3 regions of the Streptomyces sp. NPDC018029 genome follow, and region 3 is predicted to be linked to each of the others. Evidence: riboswitches for the same ligand, from Rfam matches in the RefSeq annotation. Region 3 holds a riboswitch; each other region holds the start of a gene.
What was found. A riboswitch is a leader RNA that binds a small molecule or an ion and turns the genes downstream of it on or off. The one in region 3 is predicted to bind cyclic di-AMP.

Region 1 (9,403 bases), on a different contig from region 3:
CAGTGGCAGGACTGGCAGAACCAGCAATGTTTTAGCGATCGAAGGGACGTACATGCCCATGGGTCACACGGCCACAGCCGAGGCCGGCTCCGGCGGCCTGACAGCGACCGAGCACCGGCTGGCCAACGGCCTGCGCGTGGTGCTCTCCGAGGACCACCTGACCCCCGTCGCCGCGGTCTGCCTCTGGTACGACGTCGGCTCACGCCACGAGGTCAAGGGGCGAACCGGCCTCGCGCACCTCTTCGAGCACCTCATGTTCCAGGGCTCGAAGCAGGTGCACGGAAACGGCCACTTCGAGCTGGTCCAGGGCGCGGGCGGCTCGCTCAACGGCACGACGAGCTTCGAGCGCACCAACTATTTCGAGACGATGCCCGCCCACCAGTTGGAGCTCGCCCTCTGGCTCGAGGCCGACCGGATGGGCTCGCTGCTCTCCGCCCTCGACGAGGAGTCCATGGAGAACCAGCGCGACGTCGTCAAGAACGAGCGCCGCCAGCGCTACGACAACGTCCCGTACGGCACCGCCTTCGAAAAGCTGACCGCCCTCTCGTACCCCGAGGGCCACCCGTACCACCACACGCCGATCGGCTCCATGGCCGACCTGGACGCGGCCACCCTGGAGGACGCGCGCGCGTTCTTCCGCACGTACTACGCGCCCAACAACGCCGTCCTCTCGGTCGTCGGCGACATCGACCCGGAGCAGACGCTCGCCTGGATCGAGAAGTACTTCGGCTCGATCCCCGGTCACGACGGCAAGCAGCCGCCGCGCGACGGGTCCCTGCCCGAGCGCATCGGCGAGGAGCTGCGCGAGGTCGTCGAGGAGGACGTCCCGGCCCGCGCCCTGATGGCCGCCTACCGCCTCCCGGAGGACGGCACGCGCGCGTGCGACGCGGCCGACATCGCCCTCACCGTCCTCGGCAGCGGCGAGTCCTCCCGGCTCTACAACCGCCTCGTGCGCCGGGACCGCACCGCGGTCGCCGCGGGCTTCGGCCTGCTGCGCCTCGCCGGGGCGCCCTCGCTCGGCTGGCTGGACGTGAAGACGTCCGGCGACGTCGAGGTCCCCGTGATCGAGGCCGCCGTCGACGAGGAGCTGGCCCGCTTCGCCGCCGAGGGCCCCACTCCGGAGGAGATGGAGCGCGCCCAGGCGCAGTTGGAGCGCGAGTGGCTCGACCGGCTCGGCACGGTCGCGGGCCGCGCCGACGAACTCTGCCGGTACGCCGTCCTGTTCGGCGACCCGCAGCTCGCCCTCACCGCCGTCCAGCGCGTCCTCGACGTCACGGCGGAAGAGGTCCAGGAGGTCGCCAAGGCCCGCCTGCGCCCGGACAACCGCGCCGTGCTCGTGTACGAACCCGTGACCGCCGCCGACGAGGGCGCAGAGGCCGCCGAGGAAGAAGAGGAGGCGGCGAAGTGACCGAGGCCGCGACGATGCAGTTCCACCCCCAGCCCCAGGCCGGACAGGCCAGGCCCTGGGCCTTCCCGGCGCCCGACCGCAGCACGCTGCCCAACGGCCTCACCGTGCTGCGTTGCGACCGCCCCGGCCAGCAGGTCGTCGCCGTCGAGATCAACCTCGCAGCGCCCCTGGACGCCGAGCCCGAGGGCCTCGACGGCGTCGCCACGATCATGGCGAGGGCCTTCAACGAAGGCACCGACAAGCACTCCGCCGAGGAGTTCGCCGCCGAGCTCGACCGCTGCGGCGCGACGCTCGACGCACACGCCGACCACCCGGGCGTGCGGGTCTCCCTGGAGGTCCCGGTCTCCCGGCTCCCGAAGGCGCTCGGCCTGCTCGCCGACGCCCTGCGGGCCCCCGCCTTCGCGGACAGCGAGATCGAGCGGCTCGTCCGCAACCGCCTGGACGAGATCCCGCACGAGGCCGCCAACCCGGCCCGCCGCGCCGCCAAGGAGCTCTCCAAGGAGCTCTTCCCCGCGACCTCGCGCATGTCCCGCCCCCGCCAGGGCACCGAGGAGACGGTCGCGGCCATCGACTCGGCGGCGGTGCGCGCCTTCTACGAGAAGCACGTCCGCCCCGCCACGGCCACCCTCGTCGTGGTCGGCGACCTGACCGGGACCGACCTGGACGCCGTCCTCGCCGACACGGTCGGCGCCTGGACGGGCTCCCCGGGCGAGCCGCGCCCGGTGCCGCCGGTGACCGCCGACGACCGCGGCCGCGTCGTCATCGTGGACCGCCCCGGAGCGGTCCAGACGCAGCTGCTGATCGGCCGCATCGGGGCCGACCGGCACGACCGCGTCTGGCCGGCCCAGGTCCTCGGCACGTACTGCCTGGGCGGCACCCTCACCTCGCGTCTCGACCGCGTCCTGCGCGAGGAGAAGGGATACACCTACGGCGTACGGGCGTTCAGCCAGGTCCTTCGTTCGGCGCCGGACGGCTCGGGCGCCGCGATGCTCGCCATCAGCGGCTCCGTGGACACCCCGAACACGGGACCGGCGCTGGAGGACCTGTGGCAGGTCCTGCGCGTCCTCGCCGCCGAAGGTCTCACGGACGCCGAGCGCGACGTGGCCGTGCAGAACCTCGTGGGCGTCGCCCCGCTCAAGTACGAGATGGCGGCCTCCGTGGCGGCCACCCTCGCCGACCAGGTCGAGCAGAACCTCCCGGACGACTTCCAGGCGCAGCTGTACCGCCAGCTGGCCGCCACCGGCACCGTGGAGGCCACCGCCGCCGTCGTGAACGCCTTCCCGGCGGACCGCCTGGTGACGATCCTGGTCGGGGACGCCGCGCAGATCGAGGAGCCCGTCAGGGCGCTCGGCATCGGCGAAGTGAGTGTCGTCACGGGCTGAGTGACGGCTGAGTCACAGTCAGGACATATCGGGACCCCGGTGACCGCTTCAGGCGCCGGGGTCCTCATATGTCCGAATTCATACGGTGGTTGCCTGTCTGCCGTGTGGCGTGCGCTACAAAAGGCGACTTCTGTTTGTCGATTGAAGACGGCGCGTTTAGCGTCGACCCGGCTGTTCGTCGCGCAGTACGCCGCATCCGCGGCACCGGACAGTCATCGCCGAGTCCCCGTACGGCGCGAGCCAGGGGAGCCGGGGACCCACATGTCCCCTGGGGTGAATCGGGCACCTTGCCGCGAGGCGAGGGACCCGTAGGAGACCTTCCTGCTCCGAACCCGTCAGCTAACCCGGTAGGCGAGAAGGAAGGAAAGGATCACCCGCCACATGGCGTTCACCCGTGCCACCGGGAAGCACCGTCGTCCGAGCCGCCTCACGCGTACCACCGCGAACGTCGCCGGTGTCGCGGCGCTCACCACCACCGGTGTCATCGGCGGCCTCGCCGCCCCGGCGCTCGCCGCCCCCGACGAAGCCGCCATGGAGCACACCGGCCTCACCCAGGCGATATCCGTCGGCGACTCGCTCGCCGCGAGCATCGACGCGCAGGCCGCGGCGCAGCAGCAGGCCGCCGACGACGCCGCCGCGGCCAAGAAGGCCGAAGAGGCCGCCAAGAAGAAGGCCGCCGAGGAGAAGCGCAAGGCCGAGGCCGAGGCCAAGGCGAAGGCCAAGAAGGAGCGCGAGGCCAAGGAGCGCGCCGCCCGCGAGGCCGAGCGCAAGCGCCTGAACACCTACGTCTCCCCGATCAGCGGCTCGTACGTCTCCACGGGCTACCAGACCGGCGGCGCCATGTGGTCCTCCGGCAGCCACACCGGCGTGGACTTCCACGCGGCGTCCGGCACCCCGGTCCACGCGGTCGGCTCCGGCACCGTCGTCGAGGCCGGCTGGGGTGGCGCCTACGGCAACAACGTGGTCATCAAGATGAACGACGGCACGTACACCCAGTACGGCCACATGTCCTCCCTCGGCGTCACCGTGGGCCAGACGGTCACCCCGGGCCAGCAGATCGGCCTCTCCGGTTCCACCGGCAACTCCAGCGGCCCGCACCTCCACTTCGAGGCCCGCACCGGCGCTGAGTACGGCTCGGACATCGACCCGGTCGCGTACCTCCGCTCGCACGGCGTCAGCGTCTGACGGACGACGGACGACGGACGACGGACGACGGACGGCAGACGCCGACCCCGCACAGCTCCGAAAGCCCCGGCTCGCCCAGAGCCGGGGCTTTCGCGTTGGCCAAAAGATATCCATGATTTCCGGCCCGCCGTCGGAAATTCCCGCGCTCTGCAATAGAGTCACTGAATGAGCGTCGGTCGACCGCGTTTCGCGGGGATTAAGGCGGAGGTCCGATCATGCGCGTGCCCGCGCACTCTGTATGCACGGCCATTCGGGACGATATTGTCGCCGGCGTCCACGAAAGGGGCGGCCGGCTCACCGAGGAACTCCTCGCGCGCCGCTACGGCGTCTCCCGGGTGCCTGTGCGCGAGGCCCTGCGCACGCTGGAGGCCGAGGGCTTCGTCGTCACCCGCAGGCACGCGGGCGCCTGCGTAGCCGAGCCCACCGAACAGGAGGCGGCCGACCTCCTGGAGGTCAGGACGCTGCTCGAACCGCTCGCCGCGGCGCGGGCCGCGCAGCGCCGCACGGACGCGCACCTGAAGGTGTTGCGCGGGCTCGTCAGGCTGGGGCAGGAGCGCTCCAGGAGCGGCCTGGGGGAGGAGCTGCGCTCACTGGGCGGCTGGTTCCACGAGACGCTCGCCCAGGCCTCCGGAAGCCCCGGCCTCAGCGCGCTGCTCACCCAGCTCCGGCACAAGGTCGCCTGGATGTACGTCGTGCAGGCCCCGGCGGCGCCCGGTGAGTCCTGGTCGGAGCACGCCGCGATCCTCGACGCGGTCGCCCGCCGGGACCCCGAGCGGGCCAGGGCACTCACCGCCGCGCACGCCGAACGGGCCGCGGCCGCCCACCGATTGCGCCCCGCACGCCGGGCCGGCCATGTGAGGGATTCGCAACATGCCGTAAACACGGTGAGCCTCCGGAATTAACGGAGGCTCCGTATATTCCGTATACGAGAAGAAAGCTATTTCTCCGAGCGGATAATCCCGCATACGTCGCTGCATCTGTCGAGTCGATGCATCCGTCGATGCGTACGCCCGCATACGTCGATGGGGTCACCCGGGAATTCCGGGCGACCCCATCCACGTAATGCGGGAAACGTGTCCTAGACCGTCTCCGGAAGCTCCTCGAGCCCCTCCGAGACCAGCTTCGCCAGGCGGTCGAGCGCGGCGTCGGCACCCTCGGCGTCGGAGGCGAGCACGATCTCCTCGCCGCCCTGGGCGCCCAGGCCGAGCACGGCGAGCATCGAGCCGGCGTTGACCGGGTTGCCGCCGGCCTTGGCGATCGTCACGGGGACGCCGGCGGCCGTGGCCGCACGGACGAAGATGGAGGCGGGTCGGGCGTGAAGGCCCTCGGCCCAGCCGACGTTGACGCGGCGCTCAGCCATGTGTTGCTGCCCTTCCAGGTGTCTCACACTTGTCTAGACCAGTGTCTCATGCCGTCACGGGTGCTCTGCCGACCCGCGTCCGGCCCGGGCCGCCCTCGACCCGTCCCAGCTTGCCCCGGCCCCGACGGCCGCGCGACCCGTACCCTGGCCCCATGCAGACCCCGTCGGATCAGCAGGATCGGCACGACTACCCCTCCCACTGGGAAGCCGATGTGGTGCTGCGCGACGGAGGCACCGCCCGGATCAGGCCCATCACGGCCGAGGACGCGGACCGCCTGGTCAGCTTCTACGAACAGGTCTCGGACGAGTCGAAGTACTACCGCTTCTTCGCGCCCTACCCACGGCTGTCCGCCAAGGACGTGCACCGCTTCACCCACCACGACCAGGTGGACCGGGTGGGCCTCGCGGCCACGGTGGGCGGCGAGTTCATCGCCACCGTGCGCTACGACCGCATCGACGAGCGCGGCATGGCCGCCAGCGCGCCCGCGGACGAGGCCGAGGTCGCCTTCCTCGTGCAGGACGCCCACCAGGGCCGCGGCGTCGCCTCCACGCTCCTGGAGCACATCGCGGCCGTCGCCAGGGAGCGCGGCATCCGGCGCTTCGCCGCCGAGGTGCTGCCCGCCAACACCAAGATGATCAAGGTGTTCACGGACGCGGGCTACCAGCAGAAGCGCAGCTTCGAGGACGGCGTCGTACGCCTGGAGTTCGACCTGGAGCCGACCGCCCGCTCGCTCGCCGTGCAGCGCGCCCGCGAACAGCGCGCCGAGGGACGGTCCGTGCAGCGCCTCCTGACCCCCGGCTCGGTCGCGGTGATCGGCGTGGGCCGGGCCCCCGGCGGCGTCGGCCGCAGCGTGCTCGCCAACCTCCGGGAGTCCGGCTTCACCGGGCGCCTGTACGCGGTGAACAGCGCCTTCGAAGAGGAGCCCGAGGGCGCCCGCGTCGACGGAGTGCCCGCGCACCGCTCTGTAGCGGCCATCGAGGAGCCCGTGGACCTCGCGGTGGTCGCCGTGCCCGCCGAGCGCGTCCCCCAGGCCGTCGCCGAGTGCGGTGAGCGCGGCGTGCGCGGCCTCGTGGTGCTCTCCGCGGGCTACGGAGAGAGCGGCCCACTCGGCCGCGAGCGGCAGCGCGAACTGGTGCGCCAGGCCCGCTCCTACGGCATGCGCATCATCGGCCCGAACGCCTTCGGTGTCATCAACACCTCTCCGGAGACGCGGCTCAACGCCTCACTCGCCCCGCAGTCCCCCGCGCGCGGGCGGATCGGCCTGTTCACCCAGTCCGGCGCGATCGGGATCGCCCTGCTGTCCGGACTGCACCGACGGGGCGCGGGCCTCTCCACGTTCGTCGGATCCGGCAACCGCGCCGACGTGTCGGGCAACGACCTGCTGCAGTACTGGTTCGAGGACCCCGACACCGACGTCACGCTGATGTACCTGGAGACCATCGGCAACCCGCGCAAGTTCACGCGTCTCGCGCGGCGTTCGGCCACCACCAAGCCCCTCGTCGTCGTCCAGGGCGCCCGGCACAGCGGCATCACCCCGACCGGCCACGCCGTGCAGGCCACCCGCCTGCCGCACGCCACCGTCTCGGCACTGCTGCGCCAGGCGGGCGTCATCCGCGTCGACACCGTCACGGAGATGGTCGACGCGGGGCTGCTGCTCGCCGGGCAGCCGCTGCCCTCAGGACCCCGCGTGGGCATCCTCGGGAACAGCGAGTCCCTCGGCCTCCTCACGTACGACGCCTGCGTCGCCGACGGACTGCGGCCGCTGCCGCCCCGCGACCTCACGACGGCGGCGACCCCGGCCGACTTCCGTGCCGCGCTCGCCGAGGCGCTGTCGGACGACGGCTGCGACGCGGTGATCGTCAACGCGATCCCCTGGGTGGGTGAGGACGGGGCCGCCACCGACCCCGAGACGCTGGCCACGGAGTTGCGGGCCGCCGCCGCGGGCTGCCCGGCGAAGCCCGTCGCCGTGGTCCACGTCGAGCTCGGCGGGCTCGCCGAGGCGCTGGCCGCCGCGGCCAGCACCCGCCCCGACGCCCCCGCCCCGCCGACCAGCAGGCAACCCGCCGAGGAAGCCGCACCGGACGCCCCGGAGGAGCCAGCACCTGCCACGGAGCAGTACCGCATCCCGGCCTACCCCGCCGCCGAGCGGGCCGTCCGCGCCCTCTCCGAAGCCGTCAAGTACGCCCAGTGGCGGCGCGAGGCCGCCGAGCCGGGGCGCGTGCCCGAGTACGACGACATCGACGAGAGCGGAGCCGCCGACCGCATCGCGGAGCTGCTCGCCGAGGACGGCGACCCGCGCGGACTCACCCTCGCCCCGGCCGACGCCCACGAGCTGCTCGGGCGCTACGGCATCCGCGTACGCCAGGCCCTGCCCGCGCCGGGACCCGACGCTGCGGCAGAGGCCGCGCGCACCCTCGGCTACCCCGTCGCCCTGAAGACCACGGCCCCGCACCTGCGGCACCGCGCCGACCTCGGCGGAGTGCGCCTCGACCTCGCCGACGAGGAGCAACTGCGCCGGACGTACCAGGAACTGACGGACGCCTTCGGGAGCCCCGCCGAGCTGCGGCCCGTCGTGCAGGGCATGGTGCCGCGCGGCGTCGACACCGTCGTGCGCGCGGTCATCGACCCGGCCGCCGGAGCGGTGCTCTCCTTCGGCCTGGCGGGCGCCGCGTCCGAACTGCTCGGCGACACCGCCCACCGCCTCGTCCCGGTCACCGACCGCGAGGCGGGCTCCATGGTCAGGTCCATCCGGACCGCGCCGCTCCTCTTCGGCTGGCGAGGCTCCGCCCCCGTGGACACCCCGGCCCTGGAAGAACTGCTCCAGCGGGTCTCCCGGCTCGTCGACGACCACCCCGAAGTGGTCACCGTCTCCTTGGAGCCCGTGGTCGTCGCCCAACGGGGCCTCTCCGTGCTCGACGCCTCGGTCCGGCTCGCGCCCCCGCCCGCCCGCGACGACCTCGGCCCACGCACCCTTCCCGGGTACTGAGGCCGCGGGGCACCGTGCGCCCCGCACCGGGCCGTAGGATGGACGGCATGGCAAAGACCGGTACGACGACCCAGGGGCTGCGCGCGGCGATCGAGCGCAGCGGCTACTACCCGGCCCTCGTGGCCGAGGCGGTGGAGGCCGCGATCGGCGGCGAGGCCATCGGGTCCTACCTGGTCCACCAGGAGACGACGTTCGACGCCAACGAAGTGCGCCGGCACGTCACCGTCCTCGTCCTGACCGGCACGCGCTTCATCGTCAGCCACACCGACGAGCAGGCGGCGGACAGCACGTCCCCGACGCCGTACGCGACGACCTCCACCGAGTCGGTCAAGATCGGCCGCATCTCCTCGGTCGTGGTCAGCCGCGTCGTCGGCAACCCCGAGAAGTACGTTCCGGGCACCCCGCCCCGCGAGGTCGTCCTGACCATCGGCTGGGGCGCCGTGGCGCGCCTCGACCTGGAGCCCGCGGCCTGCGGCGACCCCAACTGCGAGGCGGACCACGGGTACACGGGCAGCTCGACCGCCGACGACCTGAGCCTGCGCGTCAGCGAGGCGGGCGACGGCCCCGACGCCGTGCGGCAGACCCTCGCCTTCGCCCAGGCCCTGTCCGAGGCGACCGCGGACACCGCCCGCTGATGTCGCTGCCCGCCTGGGACGACGTACAACCGCTCGCCCTCGACACCGCCCCCGTGCCCGCGTACGGCACCGGCTCGCTGGCCGACCTGCTGCCCACGCTCGTCGCCCACCAGGGCGTCGACGGCTTCACACCCGTCATCCCCGAACTCGCCCCGGCCGACCGGAACTGCGTCTTCCTGATCGACGGCCTGGGCTGGGAGCAGCTCAAGGCGCACCCGGCCGAGGCTCCCTTCCTGACCTCGCTGCTGGAGAGCTCGCGCGGCGGCACCGGGCGGCCCGTCACCGCGGGCTTCCCCGCCACCACCGCGACCTCGCTCGCCTCGGTCGGCACGGGCCTGCCGCCCGGCGCGCACGGCCTGCCCGGCTACACCGTCCGGGATCCCGCGACCGGCGAGCTGATGAACCAGCTCCGCTGGAACCCGTGGACCGACCCGCACGCCTGGCAG
Region 2 (9,403 bases), on a different contig from region 3:
CCACCCCCCAGGACTGCCGCGACGAACGCCTCACCGACGTCCTGGCCTGGGCCCGCGACCACCTCCACGAACCCCTGCCCGTGGCGGAACTGGCCCGCCGCGCCCTGATGAGCAAACGCTCCTTCGCCCGCCGCTTCACCGCCGCCACCGGCACCACCCCCCACGCCTGGCTGCGCACCCTGCGCCTGAGCAGCGCCGAAGAACTCCTGGAGACCACCGACCTGCCCATCGAGGAGATCGCCCGCCGCGTCGGCTACACCAGCGCGGCCGTCCTGCGCGAACAGTTCGTACGCCGCCGAGGCGTCCCCCCACGCACCTACCGCCGCTCCTTCACCACCACCCCCTGACCCCGCCTACGATCACCCCCGAGAGAGGGGGGTGATCGCATGGCCGGGGACAAGCGCTCCTGGAGGCGGCCCGGGAGCTGGTTCACCCGGGCGGCACGGCGCCGGGCACAGGAGGAACTCACCGACGCCGAGGCGCGGATCACCGCCTTCGGCGTCGCGCTGGACGAACACGACTTCGCCCCCGGCCAGGACGGTGCCACCGACGCGATGCGCGCCGACCTGGGCCGGGCCCTGGACGCCTACGAGGAGGCCAAGCGGGCCTTCGTCGGGGACCGCGACCGCGAGGACGCCCTGGACGTGCTGCGCGCCCTGGACGACGGCCGGCACGCGCTGGCCTGCCTGGACGCCCGCCGGGCGGGAGAGCCGCTGCCCCGCCGGCTGCCGCTGTGCTTCTTCGACGCCCGCCACGGGCGCGCCGTGCGCGAACTGCCCTGGGCCCCGCAGGGCGGCGCCACCCGCAACGTCGCGGCGTGCGCGGCCTGCGGCACCCGACACCAGGAACGGCGCCCCACACCCACCGCACTCGCGCGGCCGGACGCGGGCCGGGCACCGGCTCCCGCGCCCGCGGACGGCCGGGCGCAGGGGCAGGGCCCGGCCACCGCCCGGGTACGGCTGCCCCAGGTGGGCCGCCCCGCCGTCCTGGAGGTACGCAGCCACAGCGCCGGGCACCTGACCCTCACCCTGCTGCTCCGCGGCGACCAGCGACAGACCCACACCCTCGGCGACGGCCTCGCGCCGGTGCACGCCCACGTGCCGCTGCGCCGCTCGGGCAACCGCGAAGTGGCCCGCTTCCAGGTCCAGTTCCAAGGCGCGGCCGGGATTCTGTGGCAGGCGCGGGCCGAACCGGTCGAGGCCCTGCCCGAGTTCACCGGCCACCTCCACGGACGCGGCACGGACCTCATCCGCTACACGGGCGCGGCCGGCCCGGCCCTGCTGCGCCACCGCGGCCGCGGCACCGTACGCCTGCTGGCCCTGGACGAAGACCTCGCCGAGCCCGCCGAAACGGCCCGCGGCAAGGGCGACACCGACCTGCCGCTGCGCCTGCCGGGCCCCGGCATCTACCAGGTGCAGGCCCGCGGCAGCTGGACCCTGACCACCGGCCCCCGGACCCCGCACGACGAGACGGCCCAGGCCTGAGAAGGACCCCGCACGCAAAGACCGCGCAGGACCCAGAAGGACCCCCGCACACGTCAGCCGCCGCCCCCGGTGGGGAGGGCGGCGGTCAGGGGTGCGAACGCGGCGCGGCGTGCCTAGGACACGACCAGGGCGGAGCCGCCTTCGGGGGAGAGCGCGGCGAGCCGGCTGCGGGCGGCCTTGAGGGCGGCGCCTATCTCGCGGGTGCCGGTCGACACGCACAGCGTGTAGGCGACGTCCTCCATCCGCTGACGGGCTTCCTTGGTGCCCTTCTCGGCGTGCACAGCACGCAGCGTCTCGTACTGCTCGACCAGGTTCTTCAGCACCACGGGGTGTGCCATCAGCATCAGAGGCCTCCTCATCGCCACTACTCGCCGGGGGGTGTGCACCGCCCCTTGTGCCCCCGATTCAGATCGGCATTCCCCCACAAATCAGCATTGTCGCCCCGGTCGGCGACACCCTCCAGTCGAGCCACCGGGGCCCGGCGGGGGCAACGGCCGGAGCCCCGGTGCCGCCCCCGCCGGGCCCTCGGCCCCGCACGCCGTCAGAGGGCGGGGGTGAACCGCTCCCAGGCCCGGTGCGCGCCCAGCAGCCCGGTGACCGCCTCCAGCACCGCCTCGGGGCCCGCGCCGCTGACCACGCCCGCGGCGTCCGCGGGCAGCCCCGCCGCCTCCAGCGCGGCCGCGCCGCGCCCCCAGGCCCCGATGGCCTTGCCGTGCCGGAACGCCTCCATGAGCATCAGCAGCAGCCGCGGCTCGACCCCGGTCAGCAGGGCCGCGCCGTCGTCCGCCTTGGCATCCCGGGCCCCATAGGCGTCGGGCGCGGGGGCCGGGGCGCCGGCCAGCAGGAGGGCGTCGAACTCGATGGACCGGGCGGTGGCGAAGGTGCGCTGCACGGCGACCGGGTCGCCGTCGGGGTCCAGGGTGCCGCCGGCCGGGGCGATGACCAGCGGCACCATGCCCGCGTCCAGGACCGCCCGGCGCACCGTGCGCACCCCCTCCAGGTCACTGACACCGTCGGTGACGATGCCGACGATCCGGCCGTCCACCGGCCACTCCTGGCCCAGCTGGGACAGCGCCGGGCTCGGCTCGACCGCGGCCGGCGCCACCGACGGCTCCGGCGCCGGCAGCCCCAGGCCCGCGGCGACCTGCGCGCACAGCTGCGAGTCGATGTTGGCCAGCACCTGCAGGCCGCGCTTCTTGATCCCCTCGTTCCAGCACTTGCCGAGCTCGAAGGTGTAGGCGGCCGCGATGTGCTCGCGCTCGGTGGGCGTCATGCTGAGCCAGAACTGCCGGGGCTGGCTGAAGTGGTCGTCGAAGGTGGCCGCCGCGTCACGCACCTTGCGCGAGGCCGGCACCTCGGCCGGCACCTCGATGTAGGCCCCGGTGTCCGCGCCCGCCAGGAACGGGCAGCCGCCGTCCACCGAGTTGGGCCGGTAGGGCGCCGCACCCCGGTGCACGGCCGTCTGGTGCATGCCGTCGCGCAGCATGTCGTTGACGGGCGCATGGGTGCGGTTGATCGGCAGCTGGGCGAAGTTGGGCCCGCCCAGGCGGCTGATCTGGGTGTCGAGATAGGAGAAGAGCCGCCCCTGCAGCAGCGGGTCGTCGGTGACGTCGATGCCCGGGACGAGATGGCCCGGGTGGAAGGCGACCTGCTCGGTCTCGGCGAAGTAGTTCGAGGGGTTGGCGTTCAGCGTCATCAGCCCGATCGGCTGCACCGGCGCCAGTTCCTCGGGCACGATCTTCGTCGGATCCAGCAGGTCGATGCCCTCGAACATCTGGTCCTCGGTGTCGGGGAAGGTCTGCACCCCCAGCTCCCACTCCGGAAAGGCGCCCGCCTCGATGGCGTCGGCCAGGTCACGGCGGTGGAAGTCGGGGTCCACCCCGCCGGTGATCTGCGCCTCCTCCCACACCTGGGAGTGCACACCCAGCCGGGGCTTCCAGTGGAACTTCACCAAGGTGGTGGCGCCCTCGGCGTTGACCAGCCGGAAGGTGTGGACGCCGAAACCCTCCATCATCCGGTACGAGCGCGGGATGCCGCGGTCCGACATGTTCCACAGCGTGTGGTGGGTGGCCTCGGTGTGCAGGGTCACGAAGTCCCAGAACGTGTCGTGCGCGCTCTGCGCCTGCGGGATCTCCCGGTCCGGATGCGGCTTGCCGGCATGGATGATGTCGGGAAACTTGATCGCGTCCTGGATGAAGAACACCGGGATGTTGTTGCCGACCAGGTCGAAGACGCCCTCCTCGGTGTAGAACTTCGTCGCGAAGCCACGGGTGTCGCGCACGGTGTCGGCGGAGCCGCGCGAACCGAGCACGGTGGAGAAGCGCACATACACCGGCGTCTCCACCCCCTCGGCGAGGAACCCCGCCTTGGTGATCCCCGCGGCACTGCCGTACGCCCGGAAGACACCGTGCGCGGCCGCCCCGCGGGCGTGCACCACCCGCTCGGGGATGCGCTCGTGGTCGAAGTGAGTGATCTTCTCCCGCAGATGGTGGTCCTGCAGCAGCACCGGACCGCGCGGACCCGCCTTCAGCGAATGGTCGGTCTCATACAGGCGCGCCCCCTGCGCGGTGGTCAGGTAGGCCCCCTCCTGGGCGACCTTCTCCTGCGGCACCCCGGTGGGCTGCCCCGTGGGACTGTAGGTCTGCGGACCGCGCTGGTCGGCCTTGGGCGGCAACGGCTCGCGCGGCTCGGTGGGCTCCTCCACCGGCACCGCCTCCGGGCCCGGGGCACCGGGAATCTCGTTACCGGACCGCATGGCGTTCTGGACCTTCTGCACAGCCTTCTCCGCGGCGGCCGACACCGGGTTCTTCTTCTCGCTCACTGGATTCCGATCGTTCGAGACGGGACCGTGGCACGCACAGCGGTGCGTGACACGCGGCAGGGGCGCTATCGCGAGACGACGGGTACCCCACGACTTCTTGTGGGACACATGTACTGCGCCGTCCGGGCCCCTCGCCCGACCCGCCCGGCCGGAACCCGCCACCGGAACTGCCGCACGGCAGCAGGCATGACGGCAGGCCGGCCCGGCCGGCCTGCCGTCATGCCCGCTGTCCCCCGCCTGCCCTCACCCGACCACCGGCGACGCCGCCGGAGCGCGACCGGCACCGGCCTGCCGCAGCGAGACCATGAGCAAGGTCATGAGCAAGGTCATGAGCGAGGTCATGCACCGGCCGCCGCGGGCTGCTCCTCACCCTGCACCGCGCCGCCCTGCTTCTTGCCGTCCTGCTCCTCGCCCTGCTTCCCGGCCGGTGCCGCGGCCGCCTGCGCGGGCACCGGCGCCGCAGCGGCGGTGTAGAACACGGACGAGCCCTGCTTGCTGCGCTGGGCCTGGCTCTTGGCCACCAGCCCTTCGAGCGTGGTGCGCACCACGGTCGTCTTCACGCTGCGCTGCGGGTGGGCCTGGCCCAGGGCCGTGGCGATCTCCGCCGCCGAGCGCGGCTCGCTCTGCTCGGCGAGATGCCCGCGGATCAGCTCGACCAGCGTCGGCTGCGCCGGCTTGGCGGGCTTGGCGGCCTCGGCCTTGCCTGCCTCGGTCTTGCCTGTCTCCTTGCCGGAGCTCTTCGCGGCCCCCTTTCCTGTCACCTTCCCGGAGCTCTTCGCAGCGCCCTTCCCGGCGCTCTTGCCCGCGGCCGCCTTCTGCGGAGCGCTCGTGGTCACCCGCGCCCGCTTGCCCGCCGCGGCGGAGCCGGGCGACTTCTTCTTCGTACGGGGGGCGGGCACCGCGGCCCGCTCCTGCGGGGCCGCCGGCTCCGGGGCGGCCGGCTCCTCGCCGAGCGCCTGCTGGATGCTGACCAGCACCGCGTGGTCACGCTGATGGGCCGCCAACTGCTCCTGCAAGGAGGCGATTTCCGCGCTGAGGCGCTGCTGCTCCTTGGCGTTGCGTTCGAGGTCGGCACGGACTTGAGCGGTGTACTGCGATGTCAGTTCGGTGGCGGAAACGTTCTCGGACATGGGGCGCACAACCTTTCCCGGACCTGGGGCCGGAGTTGAAGAACCTGCTGCACATGTGTGCTTCCCGGGACCGGGGTTGGGGCCCGGGCCTGCGGGGTGACAGCAATATTCAGTACACAGATGCCCTGACACGGCGATAGTACGGACAACCGGAGCGGCCCATTCTCCTTGAGCATGCTGTGAACCGACCCGTGTTTGCACAGATCCGATGACATGGGCGGCGGCCTGACCACGCGAAGAGCCCCGGAACGCCATGCGTTCCGGGGCTCAGTCACCGACCGGGGAGGGGTGGGGGTGCGGTCTAGTAGGGGCCGTTGACGTTGTCGATCGAGCCGTACCGGTCGGCCGCGTAGTTGCAGGCGGCGGTGATGTTGGCGACCGGGTCGTAGCTGTCCGTCGAGGTGCCGGGCACGTGGTAGGCGGAGAACGTGGGGCCGATGACCTGCAGGAGGCCCTTGGAGGGGGTTCCCGCGACGGCGTTGGAGTCCCAGTTGTTGATGGCCATCGGGTTGCCGGAGGACTCCCGCATGATGTTGCGGTGGATGCCCTCGTAGGTGCCGGGGATGCCGTGCTGGGCCATGATGTCGAGCGACTGCCGGATCCAGCCGTCGAGGTTGTTGGCGTAGGACTTCTTCACCGCGGCGGGCTCGGCGGCGTTGGCGCGCTCGGAGCGGTCCGCCCGCTCGGGGGCGGCCGGGGCCTTGGTGCCCAGGGTGAGCTTGAGGCCGGGGTGGATCAGCTTCGGGTCGTCGCCGAGGACGCCGCGGTTGTCCTGGTACAGCTTCTGCCAGCCGCCGCTCACGGAGTGCTCCTGGGCGATCCCGGCCAGGGAGTCACCCGCGACGACGACATAGGTCTTCGGGGCCGCGGCGGGCTTGGCGGCCGCGGCGGCCGGCGCGGCGGCGGCCGTGGTGGCGCCGAGCACCGGAAGAACGAGCACGGCGCCGCCCGTGCCCGCGGCGGCGATGCCCCGGGTGAGCGGGCTGGACTTGGGGCGGCGGTGCTTACCCTTTGCGGGCATGACGAATTCCTCTCCGTCGCCTGCGGGGTGAGCTGTCGGGTTCGGACGGGAGATGTCCGGTCGCAGGGAATGCGACTTCACCCCGAGCCGTCCCGTCACCGGGATCGGCGGCTTACCTGGGTCCCCCGCTCCTGCCGTGCGTAAGTGAGTGGGTGTGGGTGGGAGAGTTTCCGGACAGCGGCAGGATTCGGCGTTCCATCCGGATTGACGGTGACGTTAGGCGAGAAAGCCGGTGCGGAACAAGGCCGGAATTCGAATGAGAGGAATGCACGGGGCTCTTCCCGGGCCCTCACGACCCCGCCCTCTCTTTGATCGAAAACCCAACTCTCTTTGCGCAGAACGAAACCGCACACAGCGGCCCGCGCCGCCACGGGCCGCGGGGCGTGACCCATTTCACTGGGCGGGAGCCGGGTGGCGCGCGACGCGGCCGGGCAGCAGAGGGCGGTATTTCGCTCAAGTCACCCACAGAGCGGTCAAAGTCTCACCTAGGCTACTAAAGCCTCAAGGTGGACCGATTCGGTGGAATACGGACAAGCGCAAAGGTGCCCATTCGCGGCAGAACGGTCATACCTCCGGCCGGGGTCGACCTGTCGGCCTGCCCGGTCCGTCCCGGGGTCCGCTCGTGGGGGAGCTGCAATCACTGCCGTCGTGAGACAACAGCGAACACCACGTCAATAACGCTTCTGGCAAGGGCTTGTGGGGACCGGACGCCCGCAACTCGCCCCCGGCGGGCAGGCGGAATGGCAAGCCCGGTAAAGAAAGTGACGCCTGCCCAGAAAAGAAGAACAGTCACCGCAACGGCGCCCACCCGACCGGCCTGCAGGATTTCCCTTTCCATTCCGACGAAAACTGACAGGGGAACGAAAAGCGGCCGGGGGCGGATGTGAAAGGGAACGGCCGGGCAAGGCACTTGCCGGCCTGCCCGCGTACAAGATGCCGCCCACCCGGCGGCGAACCGCCGCCCGCAGATGCCTGCTGCGCCCGCACCGTGGTGCGAGGCACCTCCCAAGTGGCGTAGGGTGAAGGAACACGACGCGGGGTGGAGCAGCTCGGTAGCTCGCTGGGCTCATAACCCAGAGGTCGCAGGTTCAAATCCTGTCCCCGCTACTGCAACAGCAGGGTCCGGATCCCATGTGGATCCGGGCCCTGCTGTGTGTTACCGGCGGCCGCGAAGCACCCGGCCGAACCGGGAATGGGGCGGCCTTTCGTCCGAAGCGACAGCTGAACTGCCGGTCAGGGCACCGCACATGACCGGCATGGCGGTGACGGGCCGGCTGACGATGGGCCGGAAGAGAACCTGGCCGCACCGGCGAACTTCACCTTCGAGCTTCCCGAGGCGAAGAACCCGTACTGAACGTCATGGGCCTGCCGGACAGCCGACATGACTGCTCCGCCCGGCCCGCAGGGGCGGCACCACTGACACCGACACCCTGACAGCCCTGACCCGTGCCACCAGTCGCACAACCATTCGCCCACCCCACCGGTCAAACGCGCGACACACACAGCAAGATCCGATGGGGGAGTCTTGAAGAAGCTCACGGCGGCGCTGACCACGGGCCTCGTGGTCTGCACCGCCACACTGGTCGCCGCACCCGCGGCGCACGCAGGGGACGGCGATTCGCGCAGCCGCACGGAAACCCTGCAGGAGGGCGGCAAGCTCTACGCCCTCTACGAGCACATGTCCGCGCGTTTCCACCCCAGGGACGTCACGCTCGAGATCCACGCCAAGAACGACCCCGAGGTCCTCGCCAGCCTCCGCCTCACCGGCACCGAGACCTGCCCCGACACGGGCCAGTGTTACGAGGACACCTTCCGCTCCGAGCCGGTCACCCTGCCCGCCATGGGCGCCTACGTGATCGACGTCGTGGCCAGGGACGGACAGCCCGACGAGATCGTCCAGCGGTCGACCGGCTTTCTCAACTACGGGCTCAACCCCAAGCTGACCCTCACCAGCAGCCACCCCTGGATCTCCTACGACAACCCGACCGCCAAGGTCACCGGATCCCTGGTGGCCGAGGACCCCCGCACCCACGAGGTGAAGCCCTTCGCCGGGGTGGGCATGTACTACCGCGCCCGGGAGACCCGCAGAGAGGGATGGGTGTGGACGAACGCGGCAGGGCGGTTCACCACGTCGGGGTACTCCGGTGAGGGCGGCACCGACGTCACCTATGAGTACATGTTCGACCAGCAGTACGAGTCGCTCCACCTGCCCTTCCGCCGGCAGGAACTGAAGCTCAAGGTCGACGCCCCGGCCGGCACGGTCACCGCGCCCTACGGCAGTGACATCCCGGTCAGCGGCAAGCTCACCCGCATCGCGGACGACGGCACCGAAAAGCCGCTCGCCGCCGAGGTGCGGATCGGCCCCGAAGGCACCGGAGACCCCGGCAAGATCGTGGTGAGCGGCGAGAACGGCGCCTTCTCCACCGGCTACACCGTCCGGCGCAGCGGCCCGGTCAGCGTCCAGCCGAGTGCGCGGAACTGGTTCACGGCCCCGACCCCGCACTCCTTCACGCTGGCCAGGCCCCCGCGCACGAGCGAGCTGACGGACGTCAAGGCCACGGTGAGCAAGTACCGCAAGGTCACCTTCACCGGCAAGCTCGGCGTCACCCAGGGCACCTACCCGGCGGGCACCACGGCACAGGTGTCCATCGACCACCGCCCCGCGGGAGGGACCTGGTCGAGCACCGGCACCTTCGACGCCGCCTACGGCGACTCCTTCACCGCCTCCTCGCCGAAGAAGGCCGACGCGGGCGCCCAGTGGCGGCTGCGCCTGGTCAACTCGGGCGTGGATAGCGCGAGTTTCAAGCTGGGCCGCAAGTACACCCAGGTCTGGGACGACGGTGTCACGCCCGAGGGCGTCCGCAAGGGCACCAAGGTCACCGCCAAGGGCGGCCTGATGCAGAAGTCCGGATCCACCTGGCGGCCGTACGGCGGGCAGAAGATCCGC
Region 3 (9,403 bases):
CCCGGGGCGGGACGCCCGGAATCGCGGCGCGCGACGGCTCGGGCAGGGCTGCCCCCGGGGGAACGCAGCACGAATGCCGAGCGGTCCAGCACCGCCCGGCAGCCGTCTGTGTCCGAGGGGTGGCGCATGTCCAGGGAGCAACGCGGGCCGAACGAAAAGCTCGGCACCGTTCTCGCCCTCGCGGGAATCAGCAATGCGGGACTCGCCCGCCGGGTCAACGACCTCGGCGCACAACGCGGGTTGACGCTCCGTTACGACAAGACATCGGTGGCCCGCTGGGTGTCCAAGGGCATGGTGCCGCAAGGCGCCGCCCCGCACCTGATCGCGGCGGCCATCGGACAGAAGCTCGGCCGCCCGGTGCCGCTGCACGAGATCGGCCTGGCGGACGCCGACCCCGCGCCGGAGGTGGGCCTCGCCTTCCCCCGTGACGTGGGCGCGGCGGTGAAGTCCGCGACCGAGCTGTACCGCCTCGATCTGGCGGGCCGGCGCGCGGGCGGCGGGATCTGGCAGTCCCTGGCCGGCTCCTTCGCCGTCAGCGCGTACGCGACACCCGCGTCGCGCTGGCTCATAACCCCGGCCGACAGCTCCGTCGCACGCGACGTCTCGAGCGAGACGCCCCGCGACGCCGTGCACGCCGACGACAGCGGCGCGCCGATGAAGGTCGGCCACAGCGATGTACTGAAACTGCGGGAGGCCGCCGAGGACGCCCGCCGCTGGGACTCCAAGTACGGGGGCGGCGACTGGCGTTCCTCGATGGTCCCGGAGTGCCTGCGTGTCGAGGCGGCGCCCCTGCTGCTCGGCTCGTACTCCGACGAGGTCGGACGTGCCCTCTTCGGAGCGTCGGCCGAGCTGACCCGCCTCGCCGGGTGGATGGCCTTCGACACCGGCCAGCAGGAAGCCGCCCAGCGCTACTACATCCAGGCGCTGCGGCTCGCGCGCGCGGCGGCCGACGTCCCCCTCGGGGGGTACGTCCTCGCGTCCATGTCCCTCCAGGCGACGTACCGCGGCTTCGGGGACGAGGGGGTCGACCTCGCGCAGGCCGCCCTGGAGCGGAACAGAGGCCTGGCCACCGCCCGCACCATGAGCTTCTTCCGCCTCGTCGAGGCGCGGGCACACGCGCGTGCCAACGACGCGCAGGCCGCGGGGGCGGCGCTGCGGGCCGCCGAGGGCTGGCTGGAGCGGGCCAGGGACGGCGACCACGACCCCACCTGGCTCGGCTTCTACGGATACGACCGCTTCGCCGCCGACGCCGCCGAGTGCTACCGCGACCTGAAGGCGCCGCGCCAGGTGCGGCGCTTCACGGAACAGGCGCTGTCCCGCCCCACGGAGGAATTCGTCCGGTCGCACGGCTTACGCCTCGTGGTGTCTGCGGTCGCCGAGCTGGAGTCCGGGAACCTCGACGCGGCGTGCGAGCAGGGGACGCGGGCGCTGGAGGTCGCCGGACGGATCTCGTCCGCGAGGACCACGGAGTACGTGAAGGACCTGCTGCACCGCCTGGAGCCGTACGGGGACGAGCCGCGGGTGGTCGAGCTCCGCGAGCGGGCCAGGCCCCTGCTGGTGGCCCCGGCGTAGGCCCCGTCCTGCCTCACTCCCCGGTGAACCACCGGCTGAGGCCGGGTCAACCGGCGCGGAGCGGTCGGGGAGGATCCGGCGGCCGAGGTTTGGCGGCGTTGTCAGTGGCGCAGGGCAGTATCTGTGGTGGGAGGTGAGGCGCGGTGAAGAAGGTCGCGTACGACTGCGACGTGCTGGTGATCGGCGGCGGCATCGTCGGGCTCGCGACGGCGTATGCGCTCACGCGCGGCGCTCCCGGCACCACGGTCACGGTCCTCGAGAAGGAGCCGGGCCCCGCCCGCCACCAGACGGGCCGCAACAGCGGCGTGATCCACAGCGGGATCTACTACCGCCCGGGCTCCCTCAAGGCGAGGTACGCGGTCCGCGGCGCCGCCGAGATGGTCAAGTTCTGCGCGGAGTACGGCATCGCGCACGAGGTCACCGGCAAGCTGATCGTCGCCACGGAGCGCGCGGAGCTGCCCCGCCTGCACGCCCTGGTCCAGCGCGGCAGGGAGAACGGCATACCGGTGCGCGAGCTGGGCCCCGCCCAGATAGTCGAGTACGAGCCGGAGGTCCGCGGCCTGGCCGCCATCCACGTCGGCACCACGGGGATCTGCGACTACAGCGCCGTGGCGCGGCACCTGGCCGACGCCTCCGGTGCCGAGATCAGGTACGGCGCGGCCGGTGAGGCCGTCCACATCGACCGCCGCCCCGACCGCGGCGTCGCGGTCCGCACCGCCGACGGCTCCGTCGTCCGCGGCAAGGTCCTGGTCAACTGCGGAGGGCTGCACTGCGACGAGATCGCGCGGCTCACCGGTGACGACCCGGCCATGCGGATTGTTCCGTTCCGCGGGGAGTACTTCGAGCTGGCCCGGCCCGAGCTGGTGCGCGGCCTCGTCTATCCCGTGCCCGACCCGGCCTTCCCCTTCCTCGGCGTCCACCTCACCCGAGGCATCGACGGCGGCGTCCACGTGGGGCCGAACGCGGTCCCCGCGCTCGCCCGCGAGGGGTACGACTGGTCGGTCGTCCGCCCCCGCGAGCTCGCCGGGACCCTCGGCTGGCCCGGCTCCTGGCACCTCGCCCGCCGCCACTGGCGGTACGGGGCGGGTGAGCTGCGCCGCTCCGCCTCCAAGTCCGCGTTCACCGACGCGGTGCGCAGGCTGCTGCCCGCGGTCCGCCCCGCCGACCTGGTCCCGGCCCCCGCGGGCGTCCGCGCCCAGGCGGTCCTGCGGGACGGCACACTGGTCGACGACTTCCTGATCCGCGAGGGCCCCCGCACGGTCCACGTCCTGAACGCCCCCTCACCGGCCGCGACGGCATCCCTCCCCGTAGGCAGAGAGGTCGCCCGCCGGGCACTGGGGGTGCTGAGGGGCGAGTGAGGCCCCGGGGACCCGGCACGCCTGATCGCCGCTCCCTGCCCCTCCCGGGGCACACCCCCACCCCCGCCCGCCCCGTAAAATTGCCGCACTGTGTCTGACTCTTCCCGTATCCCTGATGCCTCCGGCGGTCCCGGCAGCTCCGATGTCTCCCGGGCCGGTGGCCGGGCGCAGGCCGCGCCGCGGTTTCCCGGCGGGCCCTCGCCCGATCCCGCGGGCTCGCACCACGAGCGGCGGATCCGCAGCTTCCAGCCCCGCCGCAGCCGGGTGACCACCAGCCAGGAGGACGCGCTGCGCCGGCTCTGGCCCAAGTGGGGCCTGGACATCGACGGGCTGCGCACGCTGGACCTCGCCGAGCTCTTCGGGGACGGCGGGACACCGTCCGACAAGCCCGTCGTCCTGGAGATCGGCTTCGGCATGGGCGAGGCCACCGCCCAGATGGCCGCCGCCGACCCGGACACCGGCATCCTCGCCGTCGACGTGCACACGCCAGGACAGGGCAACCTCCTCGCCCTCGCCGAGCGCAACGGCCTGACCAACGTCCGCGTGGCCAACGGCGACGCGATCATCCTGCTCCGCGAGATGCTGGCGCCCGCCTCGCTCGACGGCCTCCGCGTCTACTTCCCGGACCCCTGGCCCAAGGCCCGCCACCACAAGCGCCGCCTGATCCAGCCGGAGTTCCTGACGCTGGCCGCGCCCTCCCTCAAGCCCGGCGCGCTGCTGCACTGCGCGACGGACTGGGAGCCGTACGCCGAGCAGATGCTGGAGGTGCTCACCGCGCACCCCGACTTCGAGAACACCCAGCCCGACGGCGGCTACGCGCCACGCCCCGACTTCCGCCCCCGCACCCGCTTCGAGGGCCAGGGCCTGGACAAGGGGCACGTCGTCCACGACCTGCTCTTCCGCCGAGTCGCCCCGCCGCAGAGCCGAGTCGCCCCGCCCCAGGACTGAGACCCAGGACCGAGGCACCGTCGCGGCCGCCCGCCACCCTCGTTAGGGTCGACGACGTGGCCACCAGTCCTCCGTATCCGATACCCCCCGAGGCGCCCGCCCCGGGGGCGCTGTCCCGCGTCCGCTGGTGGCAGCGGCGCGCGATACGTGTGGCCGCGCTCGTCACCCTGCTCGCCCTCTCCGGCCTGGTGATCCTGGCCCTGGTCAGGGAGCAGACCGGCACCGAGGGCTTCCTGGTCGGGCTCGGCCTCGCGACCGTGCCCGTGCCGCTGCTCGTCGCCGCGTTCCGCTGGCTGGACCGGGTGGCGCCGGGCCCCTGGCGGAACCTCCTCTTCTCCTTCTCCTGGGGCGCCTGCGCGGCCGCGCTCATAGCGATCGTCGCGAACAGCTTCGCGATCCGCTGGATAGCAACCGCCACCGCCGACCCCAGCAGCGCCGACACCCTCGGCGCCACCGTCATCGCCCCGATCGTCGAGGAGAGCGCCAAGGCGGCGGCCGTCCTGCTCGTCTTCCTCTTCCGCAGACGCGACTTCACCGGCATCGTCGACGGCATCGTCATAGCCGGGGTGACCGCGACCGGGTTCGCGTTCACCGAGAACATCCTCTATCTGGGCAACGCCTTCGTCACCGACCAGCTGAGCCGCGAGAGCGGCCTCGCGTCGGTGACGGCCGCGACCTTCTTCGTACGCGTCGTCATGTCCCCGTTCGCGCACCCGCTGTTCACGGTCCTGACCGGCATCGGCTTCGGCATCGCCGCGCTCTCGGCCGAGCACCGGCACCTGCGCCGCGTGCTGCTCCCGCTCATCGGGCTGCTGCTCGCGATGGGTGTGCACGCGCTGTGGAACGGCTCGGCGGTCTTCGGGCAGTACGGCTTCTTCGCCGTGTACGCCCTCTTCATGCTCCCGGCGTTCGGCCTGCTGACCTGGCTGGCGATCTGGACCCGGCAGCGCGAACTGCGCATGATCCGCGCCGAGCTGCCCGTGTACGCGGCGGCGGGCTGGCTCACGCCGCCCGAGCCGTACGCGCTCGGCTCGATGCGCGCCCGCTCGGTGGCCCGCGACTACGCCTCGTACACCTGGGGAAAGGCCGCGGCCCGCACGGTCGCGGAGTACCAGATGTACGCGACGTCGCTCGCGTTCCTGCGCCACCGGGGCCGCCTCGGGCGGGCCGGTGCCGACTTCGTCGTACGCGAGCGGGAGCTCCTCGAAAAGCTCTGGGAGCGCCGCGAACCGTCCCGCCCCGCGCTGGCGTACGCGGCCGGGGCGACGGCGCCGGCCCTGCCCCCGATGCCGTACACGCCCTACCAGCCGTACCAGCCGTACGGCCACACCCCGCCCCCGTACGGGCAGCCGCAGCCCCACCCGGCGTACGGCTACCCGGCGCACAACCCCTACCGCAACATCTGACCGCCGGACGTCAGGCGGACGCCGCGGTCAGCGCCGCGACCTCCGCCTCCGTCAACTCCAGGTCGCCGACCGCGAGCAGGGCGGGCAACTGCTCCACCGTGCGCGCGGAGGCGATCGGCGCCGCCACGGTGGGCTGTGCCGCGAGCCAGGCGAGCGCCACCGTCGCGACCTGGGCGCCCCGCGCCCCGGCGATCTCGTCGAGCGCGGCGAGGACACGGTCGCCCCGCTCGCTCCCCACGTACTCCTCGACCCGGCCGCTCCGCGCGCTCTCCACCTGGGCGCCCTTGCGGTACTTGCCGGTCAGGAAGCCGGACGCGAGCGCGTAGTAGGGGACGGCGGCGAGACCGGAGCGGGAGGCGACCTCCTGGAGCGGGCCCTCGTAGGTGTCGCGGGAGACGAGGTTGTAGTGCGGCTGGAGCGCGACGTACCGCGCGAGGCCCTCGCGGTCGGAGAGGTCGAGCGACTCCTGGAGCCGCTCGGGGGTGATGTTGGAGGCCGCGATCGCCCGCACCTTGCCGGCCCGCACCAGTTCGTCGAGCACGCCGATGATCTCCTCGACGGGGAGCGACGGGTCGTCGTAGTGGGTGTAGTAGAGGTCGATGTAATCGGTGCCGAGACGGCGCAGGGAGGCGTCGACCGCGCCCTTGACGGTGGTCGCGGAGAGGCCCTTGTACTCGGGGTGCGCGCCGGCCTTCGTGGCGATGACGACGTCGGAGCGGTTGCCGCGCTCGGTCAGCCACTCGCCGATGAGGGTCTCGGACTCGCCGCCCCGGTTGCCCTCCGCCCAGGCCGAGTAGACGTCGGCGGTGTCGATGAAGTTGCCGCCGGCCGCGGTGTAGGCGTCGAGGACGGCGAAGGACGCCGTCCGGTCGGCGGTCCAGCCGAAGACGTTGCCGCCGAGGGCGAGCGGGAAGACCTCGAGGTCGGAAGAGCCAAGCGGGCGTAGAGAAGTCATATGTCCCTCAACACCGGCGGCGGAAACGGAATTCCGTTCGGCCGGACCGGCAGCCCTGGCGTCGGGGGGTTGTCGCCAGGACCGCCGGAGTCTCTCAGAAGGGGGTGGGGGCTGCGTCCCGGGGTCGGGTCAGGGGTTCAGGCCCTTGCTCTGCAGCCAGCCGAGGGGGTCGATCCCGGAGCCGCCGGGCGTGTGGACCTCCAGGTGGAGGTGGGGCCCGGTGACGTTGCCCGTCGCGCCGACGCGGCCGATGACGTCGCCCGTGCTGACCTTCTGGCCCGCGCTGACGTTGAGCGACGACTGGTGGCAGTACCAGATCTCCGTGCCGTCCTCCAGTTCGAGCACGGTGCGGTAGCCGTACGCGCCCGCCCAGCCGGCCTCCTTGACGGTGCCGGTGTGCACCGCCTTGAGCGGGGTACCGGTGGGGGCAGCGAAGTCCAGACCCGTGTGGTGCCCGGAGGACCACATGGAACCGGCGTCACCGAAGTGCGACGTGAGGGTGTACGAGGAGGTGGGGATGGCGTAGCTCTTGGCGAGCTTGGCGCGGCGCTCGGCCTCGGCCTTCGCCTTCCGGGCCTCCTCTTCCTTCTTCTTCTTGGCCGCGGCCTTGGCGTCCGCCGCCTTCTCGGCCGCCTTCTGCTGTTCGGCGGCCTCTTCGGCGGCCTTCTTGACGGCGGCCTCCTCTGCCGCGGTCCGCACGGCGGTGTCCGCCTGCTCCTGCTGGTTCTCGGCCTGCTGCATGATGCGGGCGCGCAGCGCCTCGCCCGCGTCGGTGGTGCCCTGCTCGGCGTCGGCGGTGCTGACACCGGCGGCGGTGAGCGGAGCGGCGGCCGCGGCCGTGGTGGTCTCCGGCGAGTCCTCGGACATCAGGGACCCGACGCCCGGCAGGGACTCGGCCGCCGGCAGCGAGTCGGCGACGGCGCCCACGCCCGGCAGGTCGGGCAGGGATATGGAGACCGGCGGCTTGCCGTCCTGGGCGGTGGCGATGCCGCCGGCGCCGACGGCGGCGATGACGCCCACGCCGAGCACGGTGGAGCTGCGGGCGAGCCCGCCGCCGCCCTTCTTGTGCACGCGGTGCCTGCCGCGGACGGGGCGGATGGACTCCTCGGTGGGGTTCCACTCCTCGAAGGTGTCGAGGGGGCCCTCGTCGTACGAGCCGAAGTCGTCGTCATTCGGCACGTACACGGCTCGGGGGGCAGGCCGGTTGGACGCCACTGGGGCGCGCTCCTTTCCTTCCTTCTCGCCTACCGGGTTAGCTGACGGGTTCGGAGCAGGAAGGTCTCCTACGAACACCTGGCACGGAGGCACAGCTGCCCGATTCACCCCAAGTTGGTGGTTCCCCGGCTCCCTTGCGGGATTAGGCGCGTGCGCGCGGAGCCGCCTCTAGTGACGGCTGGGACGACCGCGCTGCGTTATCGAACGTTAATAGACAGGGGGTCCGTATTCCAAGCCGTTCCGGTTGATCGTTAACGCTGATCGCGTGTACGTACCGGGACACGAGGGTGCGGACCGGGGCGAGTTGACCCCCGGCCTTCAAACACCAGAGCTTCACATTTCCTTGACAGAGTGTCAGTTGTTATGCGGAGGGGTGTACTTCAGTCACCGGCGGTGACCTCCGGATCGCCGGCGGCGGGCCGCCGCACCGCGAGCAGCGCCATGTCGTCCGTCATGGCGCCCCCGGTGTGCCGCCGCACCTCCCCCGCCAGGGCGGCGAGCAGCGCGTGCGGGCCGCCCCGGCCCGGGAAGATCCGCCCGCCGAGCCGCGCCGCGGGATCGTAGAACTCCCCCGCCGCGTCCCGCGCCTCCGACAGGCCGTCCGTGTAGAAGAGCAGCGTCGCGCCGGGCGGGAACTCCGACTCGTCCGCCCGGTCCGGCCAGACCCCCAGGTCCCCCATGCCGAGCGGCAGCGCGGGCTCGCTCGCCGACATGACGCACAGCCGCCCGTCGCCGCGCAGCAGCAACGGCGGTGGGTGCCCGCGGTTGATCAGGCGTACGGAGCCCTCGCCGTGCCGGATCTCCGCGAGGACGGCGGTGGTGAACCCCTCGAACGCGTCCAACCCGTCGCGCCGGGTGCCCTCACGCGCCAGCGCCCGCTCCAGGCGCTGCGCCACCGCCTCCAGGGTGGCCTCCTGCTCGGCGGCCTCCCGGAAGGCGCCGATGACGACGGCGACCGCCGCGACCGCGCCCATGCCCTTGCCGCGTACGTCGCCGACGATGAGCCGCACGCCGTGCGGGGTGTCCTGCACGGCGTACAGATCGCCCCCGATGAACGCGTCGGCCTGCGCGGCCTCGTACCGTGCCGCGATGTCGAGCCCGCCGATGCGCGGGTCCGGCGCGGGCAGCACGGCGCGCTGGGTGGCCTCGGAGATGGAGCGGGCGATGGCGAGCCGGTCGTTGCCGCGGCGCACGACACGGTTGATCACGATCGCGAGGGCGGCGACGGTCGCCACGGTGACCACTTCGGTGACGGCCTCGACGTGGCTGCTGACGCGGTTGCCGTAGTGCAGGAAGTAGTGCAGGAAGAGGACGGCGCCCGTGGCCGCCGCGCCGGTCAGGACGGTGCTGAGCAGCGAGTAGAAGGGAGCGGCGATCAGCGGGGCCGCCGTGAAGAGCGGGGCGGCGGTGAACTCCGGCGGGGTCGACACGTCGTAGGCGACACCGACGATGAGCAGCAGGAGGGGCAGGACCCGCACGAAGGCGCGCTCGGTACCGGTGGCACCCCTGGCCTCCCTGGCCCCTCTGACCCCCCTGGCCCCTCTGCCGTCGGGTACTCCTCGCTGCCCCACCGCTTGTCTCCCGCCGACTCCGCGCCCATGACCGCGCTCCACCCAGGGTTCCCGCAGCGGGAGGAGGGTGCGACCTGGTGTGGGCCGAGCGGGTTACGGGCCCGGAAAACACCTGAGGCCGGGAAGCTGATGCTTCCCGGCCTCAGGCCTTCAGTAGCGGGGACAGGATTTGAACCTGCGACCTCTGGGTTATGAGCCCAGCGAGCTACCGAGCTGCTCCACCCCGCGTCGGTAAACCCAACAGTACGCCATCCGGAGGGGTGCGTCGAACCACTTGACTCAGGGTGGTCCTGCGCTCGAGCAGCCCGGAGGGGCACCGACCCCGGCGGTATGTTCGAGCCTCCACGGTCGATCCACGCTCCACGACGCCTTCTCCAG

Region 1: another riboswitch for cyclic di-AMP. It lies ahead of ACH4D5_RS22250 (M23 family metallopeptidase); the one in region 3 lies ahead of ACH4D5_RS12895 (M23 family metallopeptidase).
Region 2: another riboswitch for cyclic di-AMP. It lies ahead of ACH4D5_RS34580 (transglycosylase SLT domain-containing protein); the one in region 3 lies ahead of ACH4D5_RS12895 (M23 family metallopeptidase).

Annotation. Positions count from the first base shown of each region.
Region 1 covers NZ_JBIRFV010000007.1:151,430-160,832, forward strand. Annotated here, with positions in the region: gene ACH4D5_RS22240 (M16 family metallopeptidase) at 53-1,408, shown strand; gene ACH4D5_RS22245 (M16 family metallopeptidase) at 1,405-2,790, shown strand; cyclic di-AMP (ydaO/yuaA leader) riboswitch at 2,997-3,159, shown strand; gene ACH4D5_RS22250 (M23 family metallopeptidase) at 3,172-3,975, shown strand; gene ACH4D5_RS22255 (GntR family transcriptional regulator) at 4,191-4,877, shown strand; gene ACH4D5_RS22260 (HPr family phosphocarrier protein) at 5,054-5,335, opposite strand; gene ACH4D5_RS22265 (GNAT family N-acetyltransferase) at 5,488-8,322, shown strand; gene ACH4D5_RS22270 (DUF5998 family protein) at 8,370-8,957, shown strand; gene ACH4D5_RS22275 (alkaline phosphatase family protein) at 8,957-9,403, shown strand, end outside.
Region 2 covers NZ_JBIRFV010000014.1:163,943-173,345, reverse strand. Annotated here, with positions in the region: gene ACH4D5_RS34605 (GlxA family transcriptional regulator) at 1-347, shown strand, start outside; gene ACH4D5_RS34600 (hypothetical protein) at 387-1,484, shown strand; gene ACH4D5_RS34595 (DUF5133 domain-containing protein) at 1,598-1,828, opposite strand; gene ACH4D5_RS34590 (catalase) at 2,026-4,305, opposite strand; gene ACH4D5_RS34585 (hypothetical protein) at 4,644-5,435, opposite strand; gene ACH4D5_RS34580 (transglycosylase SLT domain-containing protein) at 5,737-6,456, opposite strand; cyclic di-AMP (ydaO/yuaA leader) riboswitch at 6,461-6,621, opposite strand; tRNA gene ACH4D5_RS34575 (tRNA-Met) at 7,490-7,563, shown strand; gene ACH4D5_RS34570 (hypothetical protein) at 7,982-9,403, shown strand, end outside.
Region 3 covers NZ_JBIRFV010000004.1:15,582-24,984, forward strand. Annotated here, with positions in the region: gene ACH4D5_RS12870 (MFS transporter) at 127-1,572, shown strand; gene lhgO (L-2-hydroxyglutarate oxidase) at 1,716-2,930, shown strand; gene trmB (tRNA (guanosine(46)-N7)-methyltransferase TrmB) at 3,021-3,878, shown strand; gene ACH4D5_RS12885 (PrsW family intramembrane metalloprotease) at 3,935-5,284, shown strand; gene ACH4D5_RS12890 (aldo/keto reductase) at 5,295-6,239, opposite strand; gene ACH4D5_RS12895 (M23 family metallopeptidase) at 6,369-7,454, opposite strand; cyclic di-AMP (ydaO/yuaA leader) riboswitch at 7,466-7,613, opposite strand; gene ACH4D5_RS12900 (PP2C family protein-serine/threonine phosphatase) at 7,835-9,067, opposite strand; tRNA gene ACH4D5_RS12905 (tRNA-Met) at 9,180-9,253, opposite strand.